2 regions of the Ideonella flava genome follow, and region 1 is predicted to be linked to the other one. Evidence: riboswitches for the same ligand, from Rfam matches in the RefSeq annotation. Region 1 holds a riboswitch; the other holds the start of a gene.
The links. A riboswitch is a leader RNA that binds a small molecule or an ion and turns the genes downstream of it on or off. The one in region 1 is predicted to bind thiamine pyrophosphate.
Positions count from the first base shown of each region.

Region 2: another riboswitch for thiamine pyrophosphate. It lies ahead of ACS5PM_RS19380 (TonB-dependent siderophore receptor); the one in region 1 lies ahead of thiC (phosphomethylpyrimidine synthase ThiC).

Region 1 covers NZ_JBPZHD010000001.1:622,190-636,234, forward strand. Annotated here, with positions in the region: gene ACS5PM_RS02760 (FAD-dependent oxidoreductase) at 1-959, opposite strand, end outside; gene thiC (phosphomethylpyrimidine synthase ThiC) at 973-2,871, opposite strand; TPP riboswitch at 2,949-3,052, opposite strand; tRNA gene ACS5PM_RS02770 (tRNA-His) at 3,196-3,271, opposite strand; gene ACS5PM_RS02775 (SurA N-terminal domain-containing protein) at 3,322-5,304, opposite strand; tRNA gene ACS5PM_RS02780 (tRNA-Val) at 5,379-5,454, opposite strand; gene ACS5PM_RS02785 (HU family DNA-binding protein) at 5,460-5,732, opposite strand; gene pgsA (CDP-diacylglycerol--glycerol-3-phosphate 3-phosphatidyltransferase) at 5,967-6,533, opposite strand; gene ACS5PM_RS02795 (hypothetical protein) at 6,582-7,136, opposite strand; gene uvrC (excinuclease ABC subunit UvrC) at 7,123-9,147, opposite strand; gene earP (elongation factor P maturation arginine rhamnosyltransferase EarP) at 9,201-10,271, shown strand; gene efp (elongation factor P) at 10,460-11,014, shown strand; gene mnmC (bifunctional tRNA (5-methylaminomethyl-2-thiouridine)(34)-methyltransferase MnmC2/FAD-dependent 5-carboxymethylaminomethyl-2-thiouridine(34) oxidoreductase MnmC1) at 11,131-13,101, shown strand; gene ACS5PM_RS02820 (hypothetical protein) at 13,106-13,288, opposite strand; gene rpiA (ribose-5-phosphate isomerase RpiA) at 13,405-14,045, opposite strand, start outside.
Region 2 covers NZ_JBPZHD010000008.1:356,771-370,815, forward strand. Annotated here, with positions in the region: gene ACS5PM_RS19340 (histone deacetylase family protein) at 1-278, opposite strand, end outside; gene ACS5PM_RS19345 (phasin family protein) at 475-1,032, shown strand; gene ACS5PM_RS19350 (patatin-like phospholipase family protein) at 1,278-2,129, opposite strand; gene ACS5PM_RS19355 (nitrite/sulfite reductase) at 2,337-4,076, shown strand; gene ACS5PM_RS19360 (DUF934 domain-containing protein) at 4,076-4,579, shown strand; gene ACS5PM_RS19365 (phosphoadenylyl-sulfate reductase) at 4,576-5,376, shown strand; gene cobA (uroporphyrinogen-III C-methyltransferase) at 5,395-6,180, shown strand; gene fdxA (ferredoxin FdxA) at 6,278-6,601, shown strand; TPP riboswitch at 6,730-6,834, shown strand; gene ACS5PM_RS19380 (TonB-dependent siderophore receptor) at 6,906-9,017, shown strand; tRNA gene ACS5PM_RS19385 (tRNA-Asn) at 9,055-9,130, shown strand; gene ACS5PM_RS19390 (ParA family protein) at 9,216-10,103, shown strand; gene ACS5PM_RS19395 (hypothetical protein) at 10,100-11,995, shown strand; gene ACS5PM_RS19400 (STY4526/YPO1902 family pathogenicity island replication protein) at 12,174-12,785, shown strand; gene ACS5PM_RS19405 (hypothetical protein) at 12,864-13,457, shown strand; partial or broken gene ACS5PM_RS19410 (hypothetical protein) at 13,773-14,045, shown strand, end outside.

The sequences.
Region 1 (14,045 bases):
AGGCCGATGATCCGCACCAGGCCGGGCCGGGTCTCGACGTGAGGCTCGTTGTCGGGCAAGGCCGGCCGCAGGTTGCGGTCGAGCCGCAGGACGCGGGCCTCCTGCAGGGCCGGCAGCACGCTGTACGCAGCCGTCATCAGCTCGACCGAGGTCTTCAGCGAGACCTCGCTGCGGTCCTCGCTCTCGATCTCGCTCGCACCGATCACCAGCACGTCGCCGGGCCGAGGTGCGATGTAGATGCGATGGCGCGGATGCAGCAGCCGCAGCGGCCGTGTGAGGCCATGGGCCGGCGCGTGCAGCCACACCGTCTCGCCGCGAACGCCTCGCACGGGCAGGTCGGGCCGCGCCCCCAGGCCCCGGACGTCGAACACCACGTCGTGGCACCGCGTACAGCCGTCGACCACCAGGCGACCGGGCTGCAGGCCTTCGACACCCGCGCCCCAGTGCCACTCCACCGCCGGTGCGCCGTCGAGCAGGGCCCGCATCGTGTGGACGGTGTCGATCTGCCCCTCGCCGGGCAGCAGCCAGGCGTGGGGCACGCCATGCACGGCCGGCTCCAGCTTCGCCAGGTCGGCAGCCGTCAAGGCGACCGGCGCCCGCGCCTCATCGTCCGACGGCAGTCGCGCCAGCATGCGTTGCGCGGTGCCCATGTCGCCGCGGTGGGCCAGGAGCAGGCTGCCGCCATCCCGGAAGTACGGCTCGCCCGGCAACGCGCGCACGATGTCCCGCCACAACGCGATCGACCGCCAGCCGAGATCGGCGACGCGGTCGCTGCCCACGTCTCGCTCCGCCAGCGGGCTCAGCAGCCCGGCCGCGGTGAATGCGGCCGCGCCTTGCCCATCGAAGCACGGTTCTGGGCCTTCGGCGGGATCGAACACCTCGACCCGGCAGCCGCTGCGCGCCAACCGCCAGGCCACGAGCCGCCCGAGCAGGCCGGCGCCCGCGATGCCCACATGCATCCCGGTCACCGCGTCAGGCCTTGTCGGCGTGGTCGGTCTGGATCGGGATGTAGATCTCGCCCCCGGCGGCGCGGAACTCGCCCGACTTGGCCTGCATGCCCCGTCCCAGCGCCTCGGCCTCGTTCACGCCCAGCGTGGCGGCGTAGTCGCGCACCTCCTGCGTGATCTTCATCGAACAGAACTTCGGGCCGCACATCGAGCAGAAGTGCGCCACCTTGCTGCTGTCCTTGGGCAACGTCTCGTCGTGGAAGTCACGGGCGGTGTCCGGATCCAGGCTGAGGTTGAACTGGTCGGTCCAGCGGAACTCGAAGCGGGCCTTGGACAGCGCGTCGTCGCGCGCACGCGAGCCCGGATGGCCCTTGGCCACATCGGCCGCGTGGGCGGCGATCTTGTACGCGATGATCCCCTGCTTGACGTCGTCCCGGTCGGGCAGGCCCAGGTGCTCCTTGGGCGTGACGTAGCACAGCATCGCCGTGCCCATCCAGCCGATCATCGCGGCGCCGATGGCGCTGGCGATGTGGTCGTAGCCGGGCGCTATGTCTATCGTCAACGGGCCCAGCGTGTAGAACGGCGCCTCGTGGCAGTGCTTGAGCTGCTCGTCCATGTTGGACTGGATCATGTGCATCGGCACGTGGCCCGGGCCTTCGATCATGGTCTGCACGTCGTGCTTCCAGGCCACTTGCGTCAACTCGCCCAGCGTGCGCAGCTCGGCGAACTGGGCTTCGTCGTTCGCATCGGAGGCGCAGCCAGGACGCAGGCCATCGCCCAGCGAGAAGCTCACGTCGTACGCCTTCATGATCTCGCAGATCTCTTCGAAGTGCGTGTAGAGGAAGCTCTCCTGGTGGTGCGCGATGCACCACTTGGCCATGATGGAGCCGCCGCGCGAGACGATGCCGGTGACGCGGTCCGCCGTGAGGTGGATGAAGGGCAGCCGCACGCCGGCATGGATGGTGAAGTAGTCCACCCCCTGCTCGGCCTGCTCGATCAGCGTGTCGCGGAAGATGGTCCAGGTCAGGTCCTCGGCGACGCCGCCCACCTTCTCCAGCGCCTGGTAGATCGGGACCGTGCCGATGGGCACCGGCGAGTTGCGCACGATCCAGTCGCGCGTCGTGTGGATGTGGCGGCCGGTGGAAAGATCCATCACCGTGTCCGCACCCCAGCGGATGGACCACACGAGCTTCTCGACCTCCTCCTCGATGCTGGAGGTGACGGCCGAGTTGCCAATGTTGGCGTTGATCTTGACCAGGAAATTGCGCCCGATCGCCATCGGCTCGATTTCCGGGTGGTTGATGTTGGCCGGGATGATGGCCCGGCCGCGCGCCACCTCGTCGCGCACGAACTCGGGCGTGATGAGGCCGCGCGGCAGCACGGCGCCCATTGGATTGCCGGCACGGCGCTGCTCGCGTTTGGCGTCGCCCAGGTAGCTGGCCATCCACTCGCGGCGCCCGTTCTCGCGCAGGGCGACGTACTCCATCTCGGGGGTCACGATGCCGCGCCTGGCGTAGTGCATCTGGGTGACGTTGGACCCGCTCTTCGCGCGGCGGGGTGCTCGCTGCAGTGCTGCAGCTTCGGCGCGCAGGGCGGCGAGGCTGTCGGCAACCCGCTCGGCGTTGCGGGCGCCGTCGTCGAGCGCCTGGGGCGCGCGGCCGTCGTAGGGTTCGGTGTCGCCACGCTCGGCGATCCACCCGCTGCGCAAGCCGGGCAGTCCACGGCGCACGTCGATGGCCACGGACGGGTCGGTGTACGGACCCGAGGTGTCGTACAGCGTCACCGTCTCGCCGTTGGTGAGGCTCACCTCGCGCACCGGCACGCGCAAGTCTGCACGCGAACCGGTGAGGTGGATCTTGCGGGAGGCGGGAAACGGCGCGCGCGTCAGCGACAGCAGCTCGTCGAGTCTTTCAGGGGCGTTCATCGGCGGTCCTTCGCAGCAGGCGGTTTGCTCCGAAGGTCGCCCCGCGACAGGTGCACCGAGAGACGGTGCCCGTGTCCTGAAGGATCGACGGCTCTTCTTACGCCGGTACTAACCGGTTCAAGTTCGCGGGTTCGGATCAACCGTCTCAGCACGCACCATGCATGCACCCCGGAGCAGGGGCGCATTCTCTGCGCCCGGCATTGGCGCTGTCAATGAACCGGCGGCGGATTGACCGGATTTCGACAGCGCGGGCCTGAAACGAAAAACGGCCCCGAAGGGCCGCTTGTCGATGACGAGAAGGCGTTGCCTTGCGTCACTGTTCGGTGGGGTGGCTGATGGGACTCGAACCCACGACAACCAGAATCACAATCTGGGACTCTACCAACTGAGCTACAGCCACCACCGTGAGCCAAAGATTATAGCCTCAGACTCGGGCCCTCCCGCGGGAGTTCACTTGGAGGCGGCGGAAGCCGCTTCGGCCGCCGTCGCTGCGGCCTTGATATCCACCTTGTAGCGGCGCTTGAGGGCATCGTAGTAGGCGGCCCCCTCGGCGGCCGAGAGCGCCTGGGCCACGTAGGGCTGGGCGCGCTCGTTGTCCGGATCATCGGCCGGCCGGTCGACCCGCTTGACCACCTTCGCGGCCACGTAGCCTTCCTTGCCGAGGTCGATGCCGATCACGGCGGGACCCTTGGTGATGTCGGCCCGCAGCACCGCATCGATCACCTGCCGGCCCTGCCCTTCAGGCTTGGTGCGCGACAGTTGCACGGTCTGCGGCAACGCCTCGCTGGCGTTCTGCTTGAGCGCGGCGACGCGGGCTTCGCCATCCTTCTTGGCGGCAGCCGCGGCCTGCTGCGACTTCACCTCGGCCAGCACGCGGTCACGGACCTCGGCCAGCGGCAGGATGCGCTCCGGGTGGTGCTCGACGACGCGGGCCGAGACCAGCTGGTTGGCGCCCGTCTCGACCGCCTCGGTGTTGCGCTTGTTCTTGATCGCATCGGTCGAGAAGATGGCATCCAGGAGCTTGGGGGATGCCAGCGGCCCGGCCGCGCCCGGAGCCGGCGTCCGCTGCACCGTGGCCTGCTGCGGGGCAAGCTTGAGCTTGTCGATCACCGGCTGCAGGCTGTCGGGCTGCTCGTACACCGTGTTGGTGAACTGCTCGGCGGCGGCGGCGAACAGCTCCTGGGCCTTGGGCTTGCTGATGGCTTCGACGATCTCCGGGCGTACCGACTCGAAGCTCTTCTTCTCGCCGCCACGCGCTTCCAGCAGCTTGATGATGTGGTAGCCGAATTCCGACTCCACCAGGTTGCTGATCTCGCCGGGCTTCATCGAGAAGGCCGCGTCCTCGAAGGGCTTGACCATCGCGCCGCGGCCGAAGAAGTCGAGGTCGCCCCCGTTGGCCGCCGAACCCTTGTCATCCGAGTTCTTCTTGGCCAGTTCCGCAAAACCTGCCGGGTTCTTGCGTGCCTCGGCGAGCAGCGCCTCGGCCTTGGCCTTGGCCTTGGCTCGATCGGCCTCGGGCATGTCCTTCGGCGCGTTGACCAGGATGTGCGCGGCGTGGCGTTCCTCGGCCGCGGTGTAGCGGCTGATGTTCTGCTCGTAGTACTTGCGCAGGTCTTCCTCGTTGAGGCTGACCTGCTTCTTCATCGCTTCCAGGTCGAGCACGACATACTCGATGCGGGCTTCCTCGTTGGTGTGGAAGTCGGCCTGGTGCTGCTTGTAGTAGGCCTCCAGGTCCGCGTCGCTGGGGTTGACCTTGGCCAGGTAGTCCTTGGCGTCGAAGCGCTGAAGCTGGACCTCACGGCGTTCCAGCAGGGCGTTCAGGGCAGACCCGAGGGCCGTCTTGCCGGCGACCAGCGAGCCGCTGACGCCTTGCGTCACCTGCCGCGTGGCGAGGTCGTCGCGCAACTGCTCGGCGAACATGGCCGAGCTCATGCCGCGCGCGGCCAGGAATTCCTTGTTGACGCTGCCGTCGGGCAGGCGGATCGACGCGAACTGCGGATCGGTCGCGAAGATGTGCTGCAGCCTGTCGTTGGTGATGACCAGGTTCTCCTTCACCGCTGCGGTTCGCATCACCCGGTCCTTGATGAGCTCATCGAGCGTGCGCCGCCTCATCTCCGGCGTGTCGAACAGCTTGACGTCCACGCCTGGCATCTGCTGGCGCATGCGCTCGACCTGCTGGCGGTGGGCCTGGTCGAGCTCGGACTGCTTGATGTCGCCGCCGGCCACCTTGGCCACGGTGGCATTGCTCGGATCGGTGAACCGCGAGTAGCCCTGGATCCCGAACACCACGAAGGACGGGAAGATCAGCAGCACCAGGATGAACTGCAGCAGCTTGGTGTGCTTACGGACGAAATCAAACATGGGAATGAGCCTCGAAGAGCGGCGCCGCGGACATAGAAACGGAAAAGGCGAACCGGGGTTCGCCTTGGTCATCGCTTGCGCACGCCGCGCGGGATTCTAATCAATGCCCGCCCTGTGGCCTGCGGGTTGCCGGCCGAGGCCGGCGGTGGTGGGTGCTGAGGGGCTCGAACCCCCGACCTACGCCTTGTAAGGGCGCCGCTCTACCAACTGAGCTAAGCACCCGGGTATCAGTTCAACGCATCCTTCAGGCCCTTGCCGGGACGGAACTTCGGCACCTTGGCCGACTTGATCTTGATCGCCGCGCCGGTGCGCGGGTTGCGGCCGGTGCGGGCCGCGCGCTTGGTGACGGCGAAGGTGCCGAAACCGACGATCGATACGCTGCCACCCTTCTTCAGCGTGACTTTCACCCCACCGATCACGGCCTCCAGTGCCCGCGTGGCCGCTGCCTTGGAAATATCGGCCTGGCGCGCAATGTGTTCGATCAACTCGGCCTTGTTCACGTGGGTACCCCTCTCTCTCGGCGCTTTCGCGGTGGTTCTGCGGTGTTGTTGCAGTGGTGACTTCTAAGCGGCTTGCGACGACTGCTGAACGCCCGTTTTTCGAGGGCGAAAATTCATTACAGCCTTGGGCCTTGGCGGTGTCAAGCACGCGGGCGGATTCTATGTGTAAACCCCGAGATGACCGGGTGGCGGAGCCGCCGCGCAGCGTGAAGCGCGTCTCGAGATTCGCGCCAACTAGCGGGCCTTCGCGCGAATTTCCGGCAGGGCTTTTTGCAGGTAGTAGACCATCGACCAGATGGTCAGCACGGTGGCCAGGATGATGAGCCAGGTGCCCCACAGATGCGTATCGATCAAGCCGAAAAGGCGGCCATCGAACAACAGGAAAGGGATGGCGACCAACTGCAGCGTGGTCTTGAGCTTGCCCAGCATGTGGACCGCCACGCTGCGCGATGCGCCGATCTGGGCCATCCATTCACGCAGCGAAGAAATGGCGATCTCCCGTCCGATGATGACCAGCGCGATCAGCACGTCGACCCGGTGCAGATGCACCAGGACCAGCAGCGAAGCGCAGACGAGGAACTTGTCGGCCACCGGATCGAGGAAGGCTCCGAAGGCCGAGGTCTGATTGAGCTTGCGCGCGAGGTAGCCGTCGAGCCAGTCGGTCAGGGCGAAGGCCACGAACATCACCGTTGCCACGAGATTGCGCGTCCCGTCCTGCAGCGGCAGGTAGAACACCGCGACGATCAACGGGATCGCCACGATGCGGGCCCAGGTCAGCAGCGTCGGGACGGTGAAGAACATGATGGGGCGCATTCTGCCCGCGAATGCGCGCGGGCCCGGCCTGGCGCGCTAGCGGTCCAGCGTGACCGGCTTGAACTTGCGGTCTTCGTCGAAGAGAAATGTCTCGACGTACTTCCAGGGCTTGGGCAGGCGTGAGACATCGCCGAAGGGCGCCGCGCGCCGCACCGCGTCGATCGCGATCTGCGTCGTGTCCTTGGCCTGGCTGGGATAGCGCATGACGTCGATGCGGGCGATGCTGCCGTCCGCATGCAACTCGACCGACAGCACGGGGATCGCGAGCAGGGGCTCGGGCACCCGGCCGGTATACGTGATGGTCGGGTTGGCATCGACGAGGCGCTGCGCCGCGCGCAGCCGGAACTCGTCCCAGTTGCGTGCGGCTCCGGGAGCGGGCGTCACCGGCCGCGTGGCGGCGGGGGGCAAAGGCCGGGCGGGCGGTGGCGCGGGGACGGCAGGCGCCGGCTCGCGGGTGGCGCAGCCGGCGATCCAGCCGGCAGGCAGCACCATCGCGCACAGAAGCGCGATGCCGGCCCAGGGTGTGGCGCGGGTCGAGGCGGGCGTGCCCCTGGCGCTGGTGTCGTCCTTGTTCTCGTCAATGCAACGCACGATAGATGTCCTCTGCCAATTCCTTCGAGATGCCTTCCACGGTGGCCAGGTCATCAACGCTCGCCGCGGTCACGCCGCGGACACCACCGAAGCGCTGCAGCAGTTTCGCGCGCTTTTTTGGTCCGACGCCGGCGATGTCCTCGAGCCGGCTGCCGCCGGTGCGAACACTGGCACGCTTGGCGCGCATGCCGGTGATGGCGAAGCGGTGCGCCTCGTCGCGGATCTGCGCGATGAGCATCAGCGCGGCGGAGTCGGGCGGCAGCGAAAGCTTGTCGCGGCCATCGGCGAAGACGAGCTCCTCGAGACCGACCTTGCGTCCCTCGCCCTTTTCGACACCGGCGATCAGCGACAGGTCCAGGCCGAGCTCGCCGAAGACCTCACGGGCCATCGCGACCTGCCCTCGCCCGCCGTCGACCAGCACCAGGTCCGGCAGCCTCGCCTTGGCCCCGGGCACTGTCGGCTGCGGCCCCTCGGCGCTGGCGAGCTCTGCCAACTTGGCATAGCGCCGGGTGAGCACCTGCTTCATCGCGGCGTAGTCGTCGCCGCCGGTCACGCCCTCGATGTTGAATCGCCGGTACTGCGCGTTCTGCATGCGATGGTTTTCATAGACCACGCAGCTTGCCTGGGTAGCCTCGCCGGCCGTGTGGCTGATGTCGAAACATTCGACACGGAATGTGTCGAGATCGTCGATGGCGAGGTCCAGCGCATCGACCATCGCCCGCGTGCGTTCCCGTTGCGAGCCCTCCTCGGAGAGCAGACGTGCCAGTGCCAGCTCGCAACCCTTCACCGCCATGTCCAGCCAGATCCGCCGCTGCTCGCGGGGCTGGTGCTGGGCGACGATCTTCACCCCCGTCTGCACACACAGTGCGGACAGCAGTTCCCTGTCCACTGGGTGGCTCAGGACCAGCAGCGGCGGCGGCGGGCTGTGGAGATAGTGCTGCGCCATGAAGGCCTGCATCACCTGCTGTTCGGCGTTCCACAGCCGCTGATCGGCCGTCAAGGGTTCGTGCGCCGGCGCCGGTTCGCCTTCGTCCAAGGCCGTCGACTCTTCGGCGGCCAGGGCGGTCGCATCATCGACATGGGCCGGGAAGAAGGCCCGGTCGCCGAGGTGGCGCCCGCCCCGCACCATCGCCAGGTTCACGCAGGCGCGGCCGCCAGCGACCTTGACCGCCAGGATGTCGACATCCTTGCCGGCGCCCGACAGGCTGCTCTCGTCGACGGACTGCTGGTGCAGCACGCGCGCCAGCGCCGAGATACGGTTGCGCAGTTCGGCGGCACGCTCGAACTCCAGCACCTCGGAGTGGGCCATCATCTGGCCCTGCAGTTCGTCGATCACCTGCTGCTGCTCGCCCAGCAGGAATCGTTCGGTGTCGCGCACGTCGCGCGCGTAGTCCTCGGCCGAGATGAAGCCGACGCAAGGGCCGGAACAGCGATGGATCTGGTACAGCAGGCAGGGCCTGGACCGGTTGGCGAAGACCGTGTCCTCGCACGTACGCAGGCGAAACACCTTCTGGATCAGCTGGATCGTCTCCTTCACGGCCCATGCGCCCGGGTACGGCCCGAAATACCGGTGCTTGCGATCGACCGAGCCGCGGTAGTAGGCGACACGCGGGAAGCGGTGGGTGACCAGCTTCAGGTAGGGGTAGCTCTTGTCGTCGCGGAAGAGGATGTTGAACCGCGGGTTCAAGGCCTTGATGAGGTTGTTCTCGAGCAGCAGTGCCTCGGCTTCCGTGCGAACGACGGTCGTCTCGAGTCGCGCGATGCGCGAAACCATCACCCCGATGCGCGTGCCGCCCAGGTCCTTGTGGAAGTAGCTGGAGACACGCTTCCTGAGGTCGCGCGCCTTGCCCACGTAGAGCACCTGCCCCTGGGCGTCGAAGTAGCGATAGACGCCCGGCAGCCCGGGCAAGGCGGCGACTTCGGCCAGCAGCCGCTCACGGGCGGCGGCAGAAGATTCGGGCTCGGGCCGGTCGGGCTCGGCCGGCGGGACAGGCAGATCAGGGTCGGACATCGGGGGGCGATTGTGCAGCGTGCCGGCACGTGGGCGCCTTCGATAATGCCTCGATGAGCGCGTCGCCGAATCCGCCGTTGAGATGGGACCTCTTCTGCCGCGTGGTGGACAACTTCGGCGACATCGGCGTGTGCTGGCGCCTGGCAGCCGACCTGGCGGGGCGCGGACATTCGGTCCGGCTGTGGGTCGACGATCCGTCGGCGCTCGCCTGGCTGGCGCCCGGGGGAGCGAAGGGTGTCGAGGTCATTCACTGGACGGCCGACACGCCGGCGCTTGCGCCCGGCGACGTGGTGATCGAGGCCTTTGGCTGCGACCCTCCGGACGCCTTCGTCGCGAAGATGGCTGCCACGACACCGGCGCCGGTCTGGGTCAACCTCGAATACCTCAGCGCCGAAAGCTACGTCGAACGCAGCCACCGCCTGCCATCGCCGCAGCACGGTGGGCCCGGCAAGGGGCTGACGAAGTGGTTCTTCTACCCGGGCTTCACGACGGCCACGGGAGGGCTGCTGAGAGAGCCTGGCCTCGAGGCTGTCCAGGCGCGCTTCGACCCGGCGGCCTGGTTGGCGCATCAAGGGATAGAGCCCCGGCCGGGTGAACGGCTGGTGAGCCTGTTCTGCTATGCCGGAGCGCCGCTGGCGTCGCTGGTGGAGCGCCTGGGGGAAGCGCCGACACTGCTGCTGGCCACCCCGGGGCACGCGACCGAGGGCCTGTCCCGCGTGGCGGCGCCGGCCGCCGTTCGCGTGCAGAGCCTGCCCTGGCTCAGCCAGGCGGATTACGACCGGCTGCTGTGGAGTTGCACCCTGAACCTCGTGCGGGGCGAGGATTCTTTCGTCCGGGCGCAATGGGCCGGCGTGCCTTTCGTCTGGCACATCTACCCGCAGCACGATGGCGTCCACGCAGCCAAGCTGGAGGCCTTCCTGCAGCGGCATCTGGGCGCGGCCCCGCCCGAGCTGGCCGAAGACATCGCCGCGTGGATGCGTGCCTGGAACGGCCTGAGGGACGAACTCCCGCCCTTGCCGGACATGCAAGCCTGGGCCGCCCATGCCAGCCACTGGCGTGACGCCCTGCGCGCCCAACCCGACCTCACGGCGCGGTTGCTCGCCTTCGTCGCCGAAAAGCGTTAAAATTCAAGGCTTTGCGGGCAAGCCTCAAAGGCGCTTGCACGACACCTCTTGCACGGCACGGCTTAGCCTCCATGTCCGGCCTCGAGGCGGGGCATCGCCGCCCGCACCGCACACGCGCCCACCCACCACCCGATGACACGATGGGCGGCAGCGCAGCTTGGAACACCGACTCCTCTCGGAAACTCACCATGAAACTCGCACAGGAAATCCGCGCCGGCAACGTGATCATGCAGGGCAAGGACCCGATGGTCGTCCTCAAGACCGAATACAGCCGTGGCGGCCGCGGCGCGGCCACCGTGCGCATCAAGATGAAGAGCCTGCTCAGCGGCTTCGGCGCTGAAACGGTGTTCAAGGCCGACGACAAGATGGAGCAGATCATCCTCGACAAGAAGGAGTGCACCTACTCCTACTTCGCCGATCCGATGTACGCCTTCATGGACGCCGAGTACAACCAGTTCGAGGTCGAGGCCGAGAACATGGGCGACGCCATCAACTATCTCGAGGACGGCATGTCCGTCGAAGTGGTGTTCTACGAAGGCAAGGCCATCTCCGTCGAACTGCCGACCACCGTCGTGCGCGAGATCGAGACCGATCCTGCCGTCAAGGGCGACACCTCGGGCAAGGTGCTGAAGCCGGCCAAGCTGGTGGGCACCGGTTTCGAGATCAGCGTGCCGATCTTCGTCGAGAACGGCGACAAGATCGAAATCGACACGCGCACCCACGAGTACCGTAAAAGGGTCTGAGCGCATGGCGCTCCAACCCTTTTCGGGTTGAACGTTGAGCTCCCCGAGCCCCCTGCGAGCGGGGGCTCCAGCTTGAGTGACGAGCCGGCCCCTGGGCCGGCTTTTGTTTGGCATCCGTGAAGAGTTCGGGAATCGTTCCGGCGCGCATAGAGATCCAGGACGGCGTTCCATTTGCGCCGGAGTTTGGTGACGTCTATCACGCGAGGGCCGGGGCATTCGAGCAGGCGCGCGAGGTGTTCCTGGCGGGCAATGGGTTGCCCGCGCGCTGGCGTGGACGCGAACGCTTCGTGGTGCTCGAGACGGGGTTCGGGCTAGGGAACAACTTCCTGGCGACCTGGGCGGCGTGGCGCAATGATCCCGCTCGCCCGAAGCGGCTGGTCTTCGTCTCGATCGAGAAGCACCCGCCCACGGCCGCCGACCTGACACTGCTTCACGCGAATTCGCCCGAGCCGTTGCTGGCGAAGCAGTTGCTCGCCGCCTGGCCAGCCCCGACGCACGCCATCCACAGCCTCGAGTTCGACGGCGGGCAGGTGAGCCTGCTTCTGGCGATGGGGGATGTGGCCAGCTGGCTGCCCGAGTTGCAGCTGCAGGCCGATGCCTTCTACCTGGATGGCTTCGCGCCCGCGCGCAATGCGCCCATGTGGGACGCCCGTGTCCTGCGGGCGCTGGGCCGGCTGTCCGCGCCGGGCGCGACGGCGGCCACCTGGAGCGTCGCGCGTGGCGTGCGCGATGGCCTCGCCAGTGCCGGATTCAACGTGCGACGCGCGGCGGGTTTCGCAGGCAAGCGCCAGATGACGGTCGCCGAGGCAGATGCCGGCGTGTCGGCACGCCGCCGCGCCGCGCCACCCGGGCGGCAGACGCGGCCCGATGCCAGGACTGCCGTGGTCATCGGGGCCGGCTTGGCCGGGGCCAGCGCGGCGTGGGCTCTGGCACGCCAGGGCCTTCAGGTCACGGTGCTGGAAGCGGCGGGACACCCCGCTGCCGGGGCCTCCGGCAATCCGGCCGGTCTGTTCCACGGAGTGGTCCACAGCCACGACGGTGCCCATGCGCAGTGGTTGCGTGCGGCCGCTTTGCGAGCGAAGCAGGCCTATGGGCCGCTGGTGGACGCCGGTCTCGTGCCGGGGGCGGTGAACGGCCTGCTGCGGGGCGCCGGCACGGCAACGCTCGCCACGCTCCGGACCACCGTCGGCCACCAGGCCTTGCCTGCTTCGTACGTGAAGTCCCTGTCGCGTGAAGAGGCCTCGGCGGCGGCCGGCGTTCCAGTCGCCGGACCTGCCTGGCTCTTTCCGGGCGGCGGTTGGCTGCGGCCAGGGGCACTGGTGGAACATTGGCTGGACCAGGCGGGTGTGACGCTGCGATGTGGCACGCCGGTGTCTCGGCTGGATCCCTTGCCGGGCGGGCGCTGGCGCGCGTGTGTGCAGGATGGCAACGCTCCCGTCGAAGCCGACGTCGCCGTCGTCGCCACGGCCGCAGCCAGCCATGCCCTGCTTGAACCCCACAGCGACGCCGCCGAGTGGCCGTGGCGGCGTACTCGAGGCCAGGTGACCTGCATTCAAGGATGGCAGGCCGCTGCCTTGCCCCATCCTCGCCTGCCGTTGGCCAGCGGCGGCTACCTCATCGCGCTTCCACAGTCCCTAGGCGGTGGCGTGCTCTGCGGCGCGACCTCGGACCAGGACGATGGCGAGCCGGGCTTGCGTGAGGCCGACCATCGTCGCAATCTGGCTCAGGTTGCCGCTTTGACGGGTCTCGAGATCGATGTCGATTCGATCGACATCGGCGCCCTCTCAGGGCGAGTGGGCTGGAGGCTTGGCCTGGACGACCGGTTGCCGGTGGTCGGGGCCGTGCCCCTGCGGGCCGACGGGCTGATCGGCGTGGCGGGCCTCGAGCAGGCTCGCCATGTCCCTCGGGTTGCTGGCCTGTATGTGCTCGCCGGGCTGGGATCGCGCGGCATCACCTGGGCTGCCTTGATGGGCGAGGTGCTGGCCGCCACCATCGTCGGCGCCCCGGTACCCGTGGCGGGCAGCCTGCTGGACGCCGTCGATCCGGCGCGATTCCTCGTGCGCGGCAGACGCCGCCCGGCCCGCTGAAGGCTCAGCTGGCGGAGGGCGTTTCGCCTGCGGGCGTGTCCTTGGCGCGGCCTTCCGCCGGCGCTTCTGCGGACTCGGTGGACGAGTGCTGCGACCCCGAAGCCTTGCGGGCGGCTTTGTCTTCCTTCTTGCGCTTCTTGGCCAGTTCGCGCTGGCGTTTCTCGTAGGAGTAGTTGGGTGTGGCCACGGGCCTTCCTTTGCATCAACGGGGAAGAGTCGGCATCAGCCTGGTGGCCGACGCAGCGTCGCCAACGATACACCCTGCCCGCGGCGATGCCCATGGAACGCCGGGCGCCACGGGAATCAGAAGCGCAGTGTCTCGACGCCAGCCGGTGTGCCCAGCAGGCAGATGCTCGCCCGGTGGCGTGCGAAGACGCCGACCGTCACCACGCCCGGCCATTGATTCACCTCGGTTTCGAAGCCCAGCGGATCGGCGATGGCGAGACCCTGCACATCGAGGATGTAGTTGCCGTTGTCGGTCACCAGGCCCTCGCGCAGCCGGCCTTCGCCGCCATAGGTGGCCCGGAATCGGCGCGCCACCTGCGCTGCCGCCATCGGGATCACCTCCACCGGCAGCGGGAACGCACCCAGCGTGTCGACGAGCTTCGAAGCATCGGCGATGCAGACGAAACGATCGGCCAGGTCGGCCACGATCTTTTCCCGCGTGAGCGCGGCTCCCCCGCCCTTGATCATGAAGCCGTGGTGGTCGATCTCGTCCGCACCGTCGACATAGACGGGGATGCGCTCCACCTCGTTCGCATCGAACACCCGGATGCCGTGAGCCAGCAGGCGCTCGGTGCTCTTGACGGAGCTGGACACGGCGCCCGCGATTCGGTCCTTCATGGAAGCCAGTGCATCGATGAAGCAGTTGACCGTGGAGCCGGTGCCCACGCCGACGACCGCGCCGGGCACCACCTCGGCCAGGGCCGCCTGGCCGACGAGGG
Region 2 (14,045 bases), on a different contig from region 1:
ACCGACCGGCGGGCCCGTTCGGCCATCCTGGCAGACCACGGAAAGCCGATTTCGCGCTGCGCCGCCGGGCTCAGCAAGCCTTCGAGCACCGCGCTGACATAGACGGGCTCGTGCGCCAGGGCGAGTTCGCCCTCCGTGGCGGCCGGGGCCTCCGCCAGTTCCACGGCCGTGGCCAGCTCCGCGGCGACCCGCTCGCGCAGCAGGCGGTACTTCGGCATAGGGAACCGGTGACCCTCGGGCAGCGGCAGGACGAAAAGGTCGGACGTGTACGCCAGCATCATGGTGCGACGCAATTTGCCACAGCGCCGTCACCAGGAAGGTCTAGGCTGATATCCCTAGACTTTGCTGCAGTGCAACAAAACAGCTTGCAATGCTGCTCTGGGCGCCTATACTTCGAGTCATGTTGCAGCGCACCATAGATGTTGGAAGGGCTGCAGTCCCGTGTTGTTCCTCACCATCCCTCTGGAGAAATTTATGCTGACCGCTGAACAAGTCCTCGCCGCTCAAAAGGCCAACGTCGAAACCCTGTTCGACCTGACCAACAAGGCCTTCGAAGGCGTCGAGAAGCTCGTCGAGCTGAACCTGCAAGTCGCCAAGGCTTCGCTGGGCGAAGTCGCCGAGACCGCCAAGGCCACCCTGGCTGTCAAGGATGCGCAAGAGCTGCTGTCCCTGCAAGCCGGCCTGCTGCAACCGGCCGCCGAAAAGGCCGCTGCCTACAGCCGCCACCTGTACGACATCGCCGCTTCGACCAACGCCGAAGTGACCAAGATCGCCGAAACCCAGCTGGCCGACGCCCAGAAGAAGTTCATGGCCGGCGTCGACACCGCGGTGAAGAACGCCCCGGCCGGCACCGAGAGCGCGGTTGCCCTGGTGAAGTCCGCCATCTCGGCCGCCAACAACGCCTACGAAAGCGCCCACAAGGCCGCCAAGCAGGCTGCTGAAGTCGCCGAAGCCAACTTCCAGGCCGTGACCACCACCGCCGTCAAGGCCGCCCAGTCGGCTCCGAAGGCCACGCGCCGCGCCGCCGCCTGATCCTGGTCAGACGAGCAAAACCGAAGGCCTGAGGCGCCAAGGCCGCCGAGGAGCACGCGAAGGCCAGTTCACGGTGACGGAACTTCCGTCGCGTGCCGGTTATCTCTCATGGGCCGCGCCTGCTGAGTGGCGCGGCCTTCATGGAAGGTTGTCTCCTCGGTACCTCTTGAAAGATTGGCTTTCCAGGTACCTTCCGACCCGGCCATCCGCAAGGATGGGCCGGGTTTTTTTCGTGATGTGCTGGCTCAGCGGGTGAGCGTAGCGATCCGCTGACGCAGCTGAGGCAATGCCGCCAGGGCAGCTTCCCGCCCCGACTGGACGGCCTTCATGCGGGCCGTGAAGTCGGCGCCGGACACACCCGCCAGGGTCGGTCTGAGGACCACGTCCGCATCCTTGAGCTCCAGGCGGTTGATGCTGCGGCCCATGATCGCGAAGGTCTGCAGCAGCATGCGCAAGGCGTCGCCTGTCCCGTTGCCGTCCGGAGGGGTGGATATGTCCACCGCGATCACCAATTCGGCTCCCATCTGCCTCGCGAAGCGCACGGGCACGGGCGAAACCAGGCCGCCGTCCACATATTCGTGGGTGCCGATCCGCACGGGCTGGAACACCGCCGGCACCGCGCTGGACGCCCGGACCGCCGCACCGACATCGCCGCGCTGGAACAGGATCGGCTGTCCGTCGGACAGGTCCGTGGCCACGATGCCCAGCGGCAGCCTCATCTGTTCTATCGTCAGGCCGCTCGTCTGGGCGCGCACGTAGCGGGCCAGCGCCTCGCCGCGGATCAGGCCACGGCCGGGAAAGGACCAGTCGGTCAGGCCGGACTCGTCCATGGACTGCGCGAGGCTGCCCATCTCCACGCCGCTCTTGCCCGAGGCGTACAGAGCCGCCACCAGGCTGCCGGCAGAGGTTCCGACCACCAGGTCCGGCCGTATCCCGTTCTCCTCCAGGACCTGGATGACCCCGATGTGGGCGAATCCGCGTGCGGCGCCGCCGCCCAGCGCCAGGCCGATGCGGGGCGGCCGTGGCGGCGCAGGGGGGTTGCTCGGCGGCTGTGGCGCCACAACCGGCGGCTCTGTCACCGCGTGGTGAGGCGGCACGGGAGCCGTGGTCTGGCAGGCCGTCAACGGGCCGGCCGCGGCCAGGGCCCAGAACAGATGGGTGCAGCACTTCCGGCGACGCTCGAAAAAGCCGGCTTTAGATTCAGATGGAATATTCAAGTGAAATTTGTGTTCTTTCCAAGCATATGAGGGATCCGTAGAGTCCCCACCAAGCCGCATAAGCGGCAAAGCTTTTTCGACTTTCACATGTACCAGTACACCTCTTTCGACCGCCAGTTTGTCCGCCAACGGGCCGCGCAGTTTCGTGATCAGCTCGAGCGCAACCTGGCCGGCGAGCTGACGGACGACGACTTCCGCCCGCTCAGGTTGCAGAACGGCTGGTACATCCAGCGCCACGCGCCGATGCTGCGTGTGGCGGTCCCTTATGGTGAATTGTCGTCGCGCCAACTGCGCCAGCTGGCCCGCATCGGCCGCGAACTCGATCGGGGCGTCGGTCATTTCACGACCCGCCAGAACATTCAATACAACTGGATTCCGCTGCCGCGTTCGGCGGATGCCATGGACCTGCTGGCGGATGTCGACATGCACGGCATCCAGACTTCCGGCAACTGCATCCGCAACATCACCAGCGATGTCTTTGCAGGCATCGCCCCCGACGAGATCGTCGATCCCCGCCCGTATTGCGAGATCCTGCGCCAGTGGAGCTCGCTGCATCCGGAGTTCGCCTTCCTGCCGCGCAAGTTCAAGATCGCCGTGAGTGGCACGGTGGAGGACCGGGCCGCCATAGCGTGGCATGACGTGGGCCTTCAGCTGGTGAAGAACGAGGCCGGCGAAGTCGGTTTCGAGGTCTACGTGGGGGGCGGCATGGGCCGCACCCCGGTCATCGGCACGGTCGTCAATGCCTTTGTGCCCTGGCAGGAGATCCTGGTCTACATAGAAGCGATCGTCCGCGTCTACAACCGGTTCGGCCGACGCGACAACGCCTACAAGGCGCGGATCAAGATCCTGGTCAAGGCCGAGGGTCAGAAGTTCATCGACGCGGTCAACGCCGAGTTCACCAAGATCCTGGAGCAGGATGCCGACGGCCGTGACCACATCATCCCGGTGTCCGAACTGGAGCGCGTGGCACGGCACTTCGAACTGCCCGCCGGCGTGCGCCCGGCCACCAACGGCTTCGACCCCCACCGCACGGGCCCCGCTCCCACCGCGTTCCTGCGCTGGATGGAACGCAACGTGCACGCCCACAAGATTCCCGGCTATCGCGCCGTGACCCTGTCGCTCAAGCGCGCGGGGCAGGCCCCCGGGGACGTGACGTCCAGCCAGATGGAGGCGGCCGCCACCATTGCAGACCGCTATTCGCTGGGCGAGCTGCGTGTCTCGCACGAGCAGAACCTGGTGCTTCCCTGGGTCCGCGAGGCCGATCTCTTCTCGGTCTGGCACGCAGCCAAGGAAGCCGGCTTTGCCACCCCCAACATCGGCCTCCTGACGGACATGATCGCCTGCCCGGGGGGAGATTTCTGCGCCCTGGCGAACGCCCGCTCCATCCCGGTCGCTGCCAGCATCAGCGAGCGCTTCGACGATCTCGACGCCCTTTACGACCTCGGGAACATCGACCTGCACATCAGCGGCTGCATGAACTCCTGCGGCCACCACCACACCGGCCACATCGGCATCCTGGGCGTCGACAAGGACGGCGCCGAGTGGTACCAGGTCTCGATCGGCGGCTCCGACGGTTCGACTCAGAGTGGTGCCGCCACGCCGGGCAAGGTGATCGGCCCCTCCTTCTCGGCCGACGAGGTGCCCGACGTGGTGGAGGCGTTGATCGATGTCTTCCGTCGAGAGCGTGCCGCCGGCGAGCTCTTCATCGACACGGCTCGCCGCCTTGGCGTGGCGCCCTTCCGCGCCGCGGCCGACGCGGTTCGCCATGAGACTGCCGTGGCCCCCGTCAAGGCAGTCGCGGCCGCCGAAGCTGTGGAGGCCGTGTGATGAGCCAGTTCCCGATGAACTTCGTGAAGCCCGCGCACGATCCCTGGCGCGCCGTCGTCGGCGAATTCGGCCCGACACCGATTCCGCCTGTGGCCCCGTACAGCCTCCTGACGGCCGAGCAGTGGCAGGCGGTGCGCAACACCTGGCCTGCGGACGTGCCGGTCGGCATCACCTTGGCCAACACGGCGGATGTCGAGGATCTGACCGACGACCTTGCCCGCTTCTCGCTGGTGGCGCTGCAGTTCCCCAAGTGGATAGACGGCCGCGCGTACAGCCAGGCCCGCGTCCTGCGCGCCCGCCTTCGATATGCCGGCGAGATCCGTGCGACCGGAGACGTGGTTGTCGACATGCTCCCGCTGCTGGCCCGCACCGGCTTCGATGCGGTCCAGTTGCGCGATGGCCAGAGCGAGTCCAGTGCCCGCCGGGCACTGACGCTGGTCACCGACTTCTATCAGGGCGACGTGCACCAGCCGCGCCCGCTGTTCGCGAGGGTTCCGGCATGAGCGCCCAGCAGTCTTCCCTGTCCTTCCTCCCCACGGCAGCCGCATCTAGCGCCATCTCCTTGTACGCCCGGCACACCGAGGGCTACGAGGAGCGCGTCGAGGCCACCATCGCCCAGTTGCGCGAAGCGGCTTCGGCCCATCCTGAGTCGATCGTCCAGGCTACCAGCCTGGGCGCCGAGGACATGGTGCTGACCGACCTCATTGCTCGCCTCGGCCTGCCGATCGCCATCGGCACGCTGCAGACCGGCAAGCTGCACGCCGAAACGCTGGCACTCATCCCCGCCATCGAGCAGCGCTACGGCCTCGCGGTGGAGGTGTATGCCCCCCGCGAGGAGTCGGTCGTGCATTTCGTCCGCCGCCACGGCGAGGAGGCGATGTACCAGAGCATCGATCTGCGCAAGAATTGCTGCGAGATCCGCAAGCTCGAACCGCTGTCGCGCATGCTCGATGGACGCGAGGCCTGGGTCACCGGGCTGCGACGCGAGCAATCGGCGAACCGCGGCGGCGTGCCGCTGCGCGAGGTCGAAGCCAACGGCCGGATCAAGTTCAACCCGCTCGCCGACTGGACCTGGAACGACATCTGGCATTACATCGCCACCCACGACGTGCCCCACAACGCACTGCACGACCAGTTCATGCCGAGCATCGGCTGCGCACCTTGCACGCGCGCGATTGCCGTGGGTGAGGAGTTCCGTGCCGGCCGCTGGTGGTGGGAGGATGAGAAAGCCAAGGAGTGTGGCCTGCACGCCGTCCAGACGGATCGCCACGCCGCCAGTGGCGAGGCGGTCGCCGCCTGATCTTCCGGGGAATGCTGCTTGAGTGCCGGGCACGTCATCTTCATCGGCGCCGGCCCGGGGGCAGCGGATCTGATCACGCTGCGTGGCGCCCGCGCCTTGGCCCGCGCCAGCGTGGTGCTCTACGACGCGCTGACCGATCCGGCGCTGCGCGAGTTCGCTCCCGCCGCTGAATGGGTCGATGTGGGCAAGCGCGGCTTTTCCGCCTCCACAGGCCAGGACCGCATCAACGTGCTGCTGGTCCAGTACGCGTCGACCGGCGCGATCGTCGCCCGCCTGAAGGGCGGAGACCCGAGCGTCTTCGGCCGCCTGGAGGAAGAGCAGCAGGCACTGGCAGAGGCCGGCATCACGAGCGAGGTCATCCCGGGGGTGACCTCCGCACTCGCGGCCGCAGCCGCTTCCTCACGCCCGCTGACTCGTCGCGGCGACGGCCGCAGCGTGGCGCTGACGACGGCCATGACGCAGGAGCGGGAGCTGAACGCAGGTCGCCGCGCCGACACCGAGGTGTTCTACATGGCAGGACGCCAGCTTGCGATGCTGGCGCGCCGCTTGGCCGAGGCGGGCTGGCCGGCCGACACGCCGGTCTGCGTGGTCTCGCGGGCCGGTTGGCCGGACCAGATCGTCAGCGATCACGACGTGGGCACCTTGCCGACGGCCTGCCTCGTGCACTCGGGCCGGCCGGCGGTGGTCACCGTCGGCGTGGGCGCCCGCCCGGTCCTGCAGCGGGCCAGTCCGGCCGGTGTACGCGCGGGCGACGAGCCCGCGGCCAGTGAGGGCGATCCCGCCGCCGCCTTCACCAGGCCTTAAAATTCATCGCTTTGCTTCGGCTCGCATTGGCGTGAGCCGAGGCCTTCGCGCCCCGAGGGGCCCGATCTTCTCGAACTTCCCACTGCCACCGCCACCCATGACCCACGTCGTCACCGAAGCCTGCATCCGCTGCAAGTACACCGACTGCGTCGACGTCTGCCCAGTCGATTGCTTCCGCGAAGGCCCCAACTTCCTGGCCATCGATCCCGACGAGTGCATCGACTGCGCGGTGTGCATCCCCGAGTGCCCGGTCAACGCGATCCTCCCGGAGGAGGACGTGTCGGCCGACCAGCAGAAATTCATCGCCTTGAACGCCGAGCTTGCGAAGGGCTGGCCGAGCATCACCAAGCGCAAGCCGGCCCTGCCGGATGCCGATGAGTGGAAGGACCGCAAGGACAAGCTCGACCAGCTCGTCCGCTGAGTCGACCGCCCCGGCCGAACCGCCCGCCTGGCGCCAGCCACGCGGGCTTTTCTTTGACCGCCGAGAGGGCGTACGACCCGCCTGCGCGGCGATAATCCCGTCGCCGCGGGGTCATGACGACGCCGTGGCGCATCCGCTAGGGGTGTCGGGCTGCCCTGCTGCCGCCCGACTGAGAGACACCCTTCGAACCTGATTGAGGTAATCCTCGCGCAGGGAAGCAGCTCAAGACGGCCGCGTGCGACTGAACTGCGCGCGAAGCCTCCTTCCGAACTTGCCGACCTGCCATCGACTTGTCGAGTCCGAGATGGCATCGAACCTTCTTTCCCCTTTCCTCGCGCGCAGGTTCCCCTTGCGCACGGTCACGCTCGCGGCGGTGAGTGCCTGCGGCAGCGCGCACGCGGTCGAGCAGATCACCATCACAGGTCGCCCGGTGCCGGCGCTGGCAGGCGTGGCGGGTTTCGGCGACGTGCCGGCCGCCAAGGCACCGTTCCAGACGCTCACGCTGACCGGCGCCAGTCTCGCCGACGCCGGCATCGAATCGCTGGCGGGGGTGACCGCCCTGGATGCGAGCGTCGCGGACTCCTACAACTCTCCGGGCTACTGGAGCACTTTGACCATCCGCGGCTTCACGCTGGACAACAACCACAACGTGCAGCGCGACGGCCTGCCCATTAGCGCGGAGACCGCGCTCCTGCTCGACAACAAGGAGCGCATCGAGATCCTCAAAGGCACCAGTGGCGCCCAGGCGGGCACGAGCGCACCCGGGGGCCTCGTGAACCTCGTCTTGAAGCGCCCCCGAGGGGCCGACCAGTCCACGTTGTTCGTCGGATGGACGGAGCGCGGGAGCTGGAAGGCTGCTGTCGACGTGGAACGCCAGCTGGGGGGAAGCGATGCACTTGGCTTGCGGCTGAACGCTGCCACGGAGTCGCTGGAGCCGGTGCTGCGTGACGCCAAGGGCCAGCGAAGTCTCCTGGCACTGTCGGCCGCTGCCCGATTCGGCCCTGGCGAGCGTCTGGACGCCGAGATCGAGCTCAGCCATCAATCGCAACCCAGCATGCCGGGCTACAGCATGCTGGGCCCGCGTGTTCCCTCGGCACGCGAGATCGACCCGCGGACGAATCTGAACAACCAGAGCTGGTCGCTGCCGGTCGTCTTCGACGGCACGACCGCGAGCCTGCGCTGGACCCAGCGCCTGGGGGAGGACTGGCAGGTCGTGGCGGACGCCATGACCCAGCAGTTGCGCACCGACGACCGCATCGCCTTTCCTTTCGGCTGCAGCGCCGAGGGCCGCTACGACCGCTACTGCAGCGATGGTTCCTTCGACCTCTACGACTACCGCAGCGAACGGGAACGCCGCGAAAGCTTTGCCGGCGGGCTGCATCTCGATGGTCGCGGCACATGGGGCGGCATGGCGCACACGCTGTCCACCGGCGTGACGTGGAGCGACTTCCGCCTGCATCCGAACACGCAGGCCTACAACTGGGCCGGCGTGGGCCGCATCGATGGCAGCGTCCAGGTGGATGCCGCTCCGCTACCGACGTATGAGGCTGATGGCCGGCACGAACAAAGCACGGAGCTCTACCTGCGCGACCATGTCGAGCTGGGGGCCAGGACGGACCTGTGGCTGGGCCTTCGCCACAGCCAGCTGCAGCGCGGTTATGACCAGTCCTTCACCACGCCATGGGTCGCCCTCAGCCATCAGATCGACGGTTCATTGATGGTCTACGGAAGTTGGGGCGAGGGCGTGGAAAGCGCGGTCGTGCCAAGCCTTCGCACCTACACCAATGCCGGCCAGGTCCTCCCCGCCTTGCGCAGCAAGCAGGCGGAGCTCGGCCTGAAGCTGTCCCGCAAGGATTGGAGCGCCGGCCTCGCCGCGTTCGACATCCGTCGCCCGGCAACGAGCGACTTCGGCGTGTGTGACGACGCCGATGGCAGTTGCACACGAGGCATCGATGGCGGGGCCCACCATCTCGGCGTGGAAGCGACCGCCGAAGGGAGATGGGGCACCTTTGGCCTGCAAGGCAGCGCGATGTGGCTGCGAGCGCGGCGCGAAGGCGCGGAGAACCCCGACTTGAACGGACTGGTGCCTGCCAATGTCGCGCAGCGCAGTGTTCGCATGGCGGCAAGCTGGCAGCCTGAAGCCCTGCCCGGCTTCACGGCCCAGGCCAGCCTGGACTACCAGGGTCCCCGCTTCGTGCTGCCCGACAACAGCGCGCGCATCCCCGGCTGGACCACCGTGGGGCTGAGCGCGCGCTATGCGGTGAACGCCTGGGGTCACCAATGGCAGGCCCGCGCCGGTGTCGACAATCTTTTCGACCGGCAGGGCTGGCGCGAGAGCCCATACCAGTTCAGCCACGTCTACCTGTATCCGTTGGAGCCACGCACCTTCCGCATGTCGTTGCAGGCCACCTTGTGAGACACCAAAAACTGTGTCTATAATCTGAGGCTTCACTTCCCCGATAGCTCAGTTGGTAGAGCGCCGGACTGTTAATCCGTAGGTCCCTGGTTCGAGCCCAGGTCGGGGAGCCAACTTAACGAGGTTGGGTCACGTGCCACCGCCCGGTGGTCCGCGTCCTCCAGATTCCGCCAAGCCCGCGGACAGGAGGAAGCAACTGTGATCCACACTTTCGCCGCCCTTAACAGCAAGGGCGGAGTCGGAAAAACCACTTTCCTCGCCAACCTTGGCGGCCTGCTGGCCGACATGGGGGCGCGGACACTGCTGGTCGACGCCGACCCTCAACCTTCCCTGACGAAGTACTTTGGCCTGGCCTATGAGGCGCCGCAGGGCTTGGTCGAGGTCGTCACCCAGGGCGTAGTCACCTCCGCCTGCATCTCCGGCACGTCGGTGCCGAACCTGGACCTGGTTCGCTCCAACGACGGTGACGCCAATCTCCAGCACTGGCTACACGGGCGTCCCGACGCCCGCAGCCGGCTCGCCCGCGCCCTCCAGAATCCGTACGTCCTGGAGCACTACGACTTCGTCCTGATCGACACGCAGGGCGCCATCGGCCCCCTGCAGACCGCGGCCGCCTTCGCCGCGGACACGCTGGTCTCTCCGCTTCCGCCCGACACCCCCTCGGTCCGCGAGTTTCGCAGCGGCACGCTGCGTGTGCTCCAGCGGCTGGAGCACGATGAGAGCGAGCCTCGCGCCCAGCTGGCGCCGATCCAAGCCGTCATCTGCAAGTTCGACTGCACTCGCAACGCCCGCCAGCTTCTGAGCGAGCTGCGCGCCGAGTTCGACGCAGGCGATCGCGTGACCATCCTGGACACGGTGATTCCCAATGCCGTCGCCTACAAAGATGCGTTCACCGCGCGCAGACCTGTCCATCAGATCAGCCGGCAAGGCGGCAGTCGCTTTCCTTCCGGCTACGAGGTTATGCACCGCCTCGTGTGGGAGCTGCAGCCCAACTTGTACGGCCACTTCGCGGGGCGCCTCACTGGCGATCCCGAAGAGGTCTTCGGCCCGCCCGAAGCCACTGAAGCCCAGGGAGGTGCCACGTGAACCCTCCAAAGAAGCGCGCCGGCTTCAACCCCCTCACCGATGGCCTGCCCATCACCATCTCCGTCGAGCAAGCCATGACCAACCTGGCCACTGCAAAGGAGCGCGCCGCACGCCGAAGCTCCCCCAACACGACGGCGCTGCGGCCGGCGGAGCCCACTGATGGGGCGTCGCCCTTTTCGCCCGCAGTCACTCGGGCACCGACCAAGGCAGAACGCGAAGCTGCCGAGTTCAAAGCGTCCTACGCGGTCGGCGACACCACTCCATCCAAGATCGACCTTCGCAAGGATTTGCCGGGTCCGATGCTGCTGAAGTCGACCGAGATTGTCCGGTACGACCACAACCCTCGCCTGTACGCCAACGAAAAGCGCGATGACATCCGGCAGAGCCTCCTGGCGAACGGGTTCCAGGGCACGCTGCAGGTGACGCGCAGGCACGCCGGCGAGCCGTACATGCTCGCGGCCGGCTCCAACACGACGCTGGACCTCCTGCAGGAGCTTTTTGAGCAGACCAGCAACGAGCGCTATCTGTGGGTCAACTGCATCTACCAACCCTACAAGAGTGAGACCGCCCTGCTTTCGCAGCACCTCGGCGAGAACCTGAACCGCGGAGATATGAAGTTCTGGGAGGTTGCGATTGGAATGGTTGAACTGCTGCGCTTGATTGAGCAGGAGCGACGCCAGAAAGGGAACGACGCGCCAATGGCTGTGCGTGAGGCCAGCGAGGAGCTCGCAGCACGCGGCCTGAAGGCCGACAAGTCGATGGTCACCATCTGGCGATTTGCCGTCAATCGCCTAGCTCCCCTCGGGGCGGGGACAGCGCTGCTGACTGCTCGTGGTGTCAACAACGTGCTGCAACCCCGATTGAACGCGCTAGCTTCCCTCGCTACTCGATTCGACTGTCCTGAGGACTCATTTTGGAACTCTATCGTGGCCGCTGCGTTGCGCGGGTACGCGACGGCTTTGCCTAGTGGTGACGCTTTCGATGTGAACGCTCTCGCAGACTCAGTGGAATCGGCCTTTTCCGTCAAGGTTGGCGAGTCAACGGAGAGCGTCCGCCAAATGCTCTCGATCCTGAAGCTGAACTCCAAGGTGACGCTCGCAGAGCTTCGCCAGCCCTCGCCTAACCTCATAGCCGGGGGCCGCGCCTCCAGCAGCGCCCGGCCTGAAGAGCCCATCCCTGAGAGCCGAGGCGCTCGAGAAGATGCGCCGCCCGCCGCGCACCAGAGACCGCTGAATCTGACGGCGTCGATCGATGCCAAAGGCGGCTCCGCCCCAGCAGCACCTGCCGGACCGCCCGTCGAGCAAAGGCAGCCACCCCCTCGCACCCCTGCGTTGCCTGGCACCCCGTGCTCATCGGTCGGCCCATTGTTCGATCGCCACCAAGGCGACGCCGTTGACCCGCTAGGCGCATTGCACTCGGCCGTCGACGAACTGCTGGCAACGGCGGGCCTGAGCGACACCGTGCGATGGCATGACGCCATGCCGTTGGGCTTCTACCTGGAGCTGCCAGACCGCGAGGCCCACAAGCGCAAGAAGGTGCAGATCGGCAGCGCGGAGGACCAGGCGCGAACGATCAAGACGGCCGTCTGGTGGTCCCTGACGACCATCTCCGGCCAATGGTTCGAAGGCGTGGTCGACTGCATCGACCACAACAGCGCCTTCTACCGGACCTACTCGGTGGAGACCCACGATTCGCCTCTAGACGGCACGGACATCGAACCCGTGCGTCCGGAGGTAGAGGACCTGCTGATGACCCGCGTGTCGCCGGGGGTGATCAGGCCTGCGATGGCCCAGCTTCGTGTCGTCGAAGACTTGGCCGCAATGGTGATGGAGAAGCTGCCCGAGCGCTGGGAGCTAATGCAAAAGCTCTTGCACTCGAACAGCCCCTACTGATGGATTGCCCGCAAGAGGCAGGACAAGCCCGCAAGAGGCAAGTTGGAGACAAGCCCCCATGACCACTGGAGGGTACCCGTGGTGAGCGATTCAAAGCAATCGTCAACCGATCGCCGAAGCCGCACCAAGCGGCTCGGCTTGACGCTGTGATCGACGTGTTCGCACCGGAGGAGAGATCGTGATTGGAAACGCCAGCGAAGGCCCGAACGGCCATCCGCCTCTAACGCTTCGAGATCCCGCCGCTCAGATGTTCGCGCTTACGCGCCTGATCGCGGCCTTGGAAGGTTCGGATCAGCAGATCCTGGACCAGATGCTCAACGCTGGTATGACGCCGGAGCTGCTCCAGCGGCTACGGTCTATGCCGCTTGCCGAGGCCTGGCGCTTTGCCGTCGGTCAGTGCGGCCTGGGGATTGCTGTGGATACCCAGGCCATGCAGGCACAGTTCCAGCGCATGGACCGCAACAAAGCGGACCGGGAGGCCCTGGAGTACCTGGTTCGCAACGGCGCATCTCCGCGTCTGCTGACGCAGCTCTTCGCGCTGTCGCAGTCGGACGCCAGGCGCCTGCGGCGCGTCCTGGCGCCCGACGTGGCCACCGGCGGCCGACCCAGACTGCCGCCGGACGACATGAGGCCGGCCATCGAGTCGGCCTGGATCGAACTGGAGACACAGGAGGCGTGCCCTCGTGCACGAATCCGGCGATTGCACGAGCGTTTCCGCCCAATGCTGATCGCCTCCCTGGAACTGGTGATCCTTCCTCAGGTTTCCCTGGCCTGGAACGCAGCCGCGTAGGAACTGTCAATGGTTCCCCATTCGCAACGCAACAACGCAGGACGCCCGCCTCCCGCACTTGACTGAAAGGGTCTGCCCATGAGCCAGTCGCCCCGTTCCCACGCCCCAGGCGCCTCCGACGCCACCTCGATTCGTCAGGCGACCGTATCGTCATCGGTCCGGGTCTGCAGCATGCCGCAACGCGATTCCGCACCGGCGAACACCACCGACCTCGTCGAGGTGCGCAAGCGAAAGCAGCGTGAACGCACACGCGTCTACAAGGCTGTGGATTGGTACATGGACGAGGCCGAGCGGGTCTACCTGTCCGTGCCGATGATCTACATCTACGTCGCAGGATCGGTGACTGCAGCTGCGGCCCTGTACCAGATCGAGCGATTTAGCGAGCGGCAATTCCTGGAGCGCGGTGATCCCTGGGTTCGCATGGACCAGCAATCGTGGCTGGACTGCTCCAAGTTGCATGAGCAGGAATGGCTCGATGCACGCGAAGACCTGCGTGAACTCGACTTGATAGAGGAACGCCGCCGCTACAACCTGGAGCGCGACCAGATCATCACGGAGATCCAGTTCCTCCCTGACGGGTTCGCCAAGGCGAAGACCGATGTCCGGGATGAGTTGCGCGAGATCGTCCGGCAGGCGATCGCTCGCGGCGAGTCAGTGCCCGGGGACAACTAGGCAGACGCCGCAGTCCAATCCAAGCCGGACTCCAGCGTGTTCCTGCCCAAGAACCGAGACCAGCCCGCTCCAGGCGCGTTGGGCCGCCGTTGCGCCTTGCTGCGCGGCCTGGCCACCCCTCGTAAAGAGGGCAACCAGCCAGCGGCGGGAGAGCAGCCCACCGAGCCGCCGGCGTCATCGCCAGCGGTGGCTGTGCTTGCGAGGACACAAACCCTCGCTGCTCTTAAACAGTCGAGTGTCAGACCGGCCGCGGGCGCCGAACCAGGCGACGCGGGCCGTGGCACCGGCTCCACGTCAATCGCAGTTTCATGCCGAGTGGTCGCCCTGGTCGACGACACCGCCGCAGCGGTGCTTCTGTCGCAATTGATCTACTGGAGCCGGCGCGGACGCGACACGGCCGCACGCAAAGGCTGGGTCTACAAAACCGCCCGGGAGTGGGAGGTCGAAACCGGCCTGACATGGAAGATGCAGCGCCGCGCCAGGCGCCTACTCCTGGATCTCGGCCTCATCGAAGAGCGGCTGCAGTCGATGCCAGCCCGCCTGGAATTCCGTCTCCATCTCGGTGCGTTTCTGCCGGCCCTGGCAGAG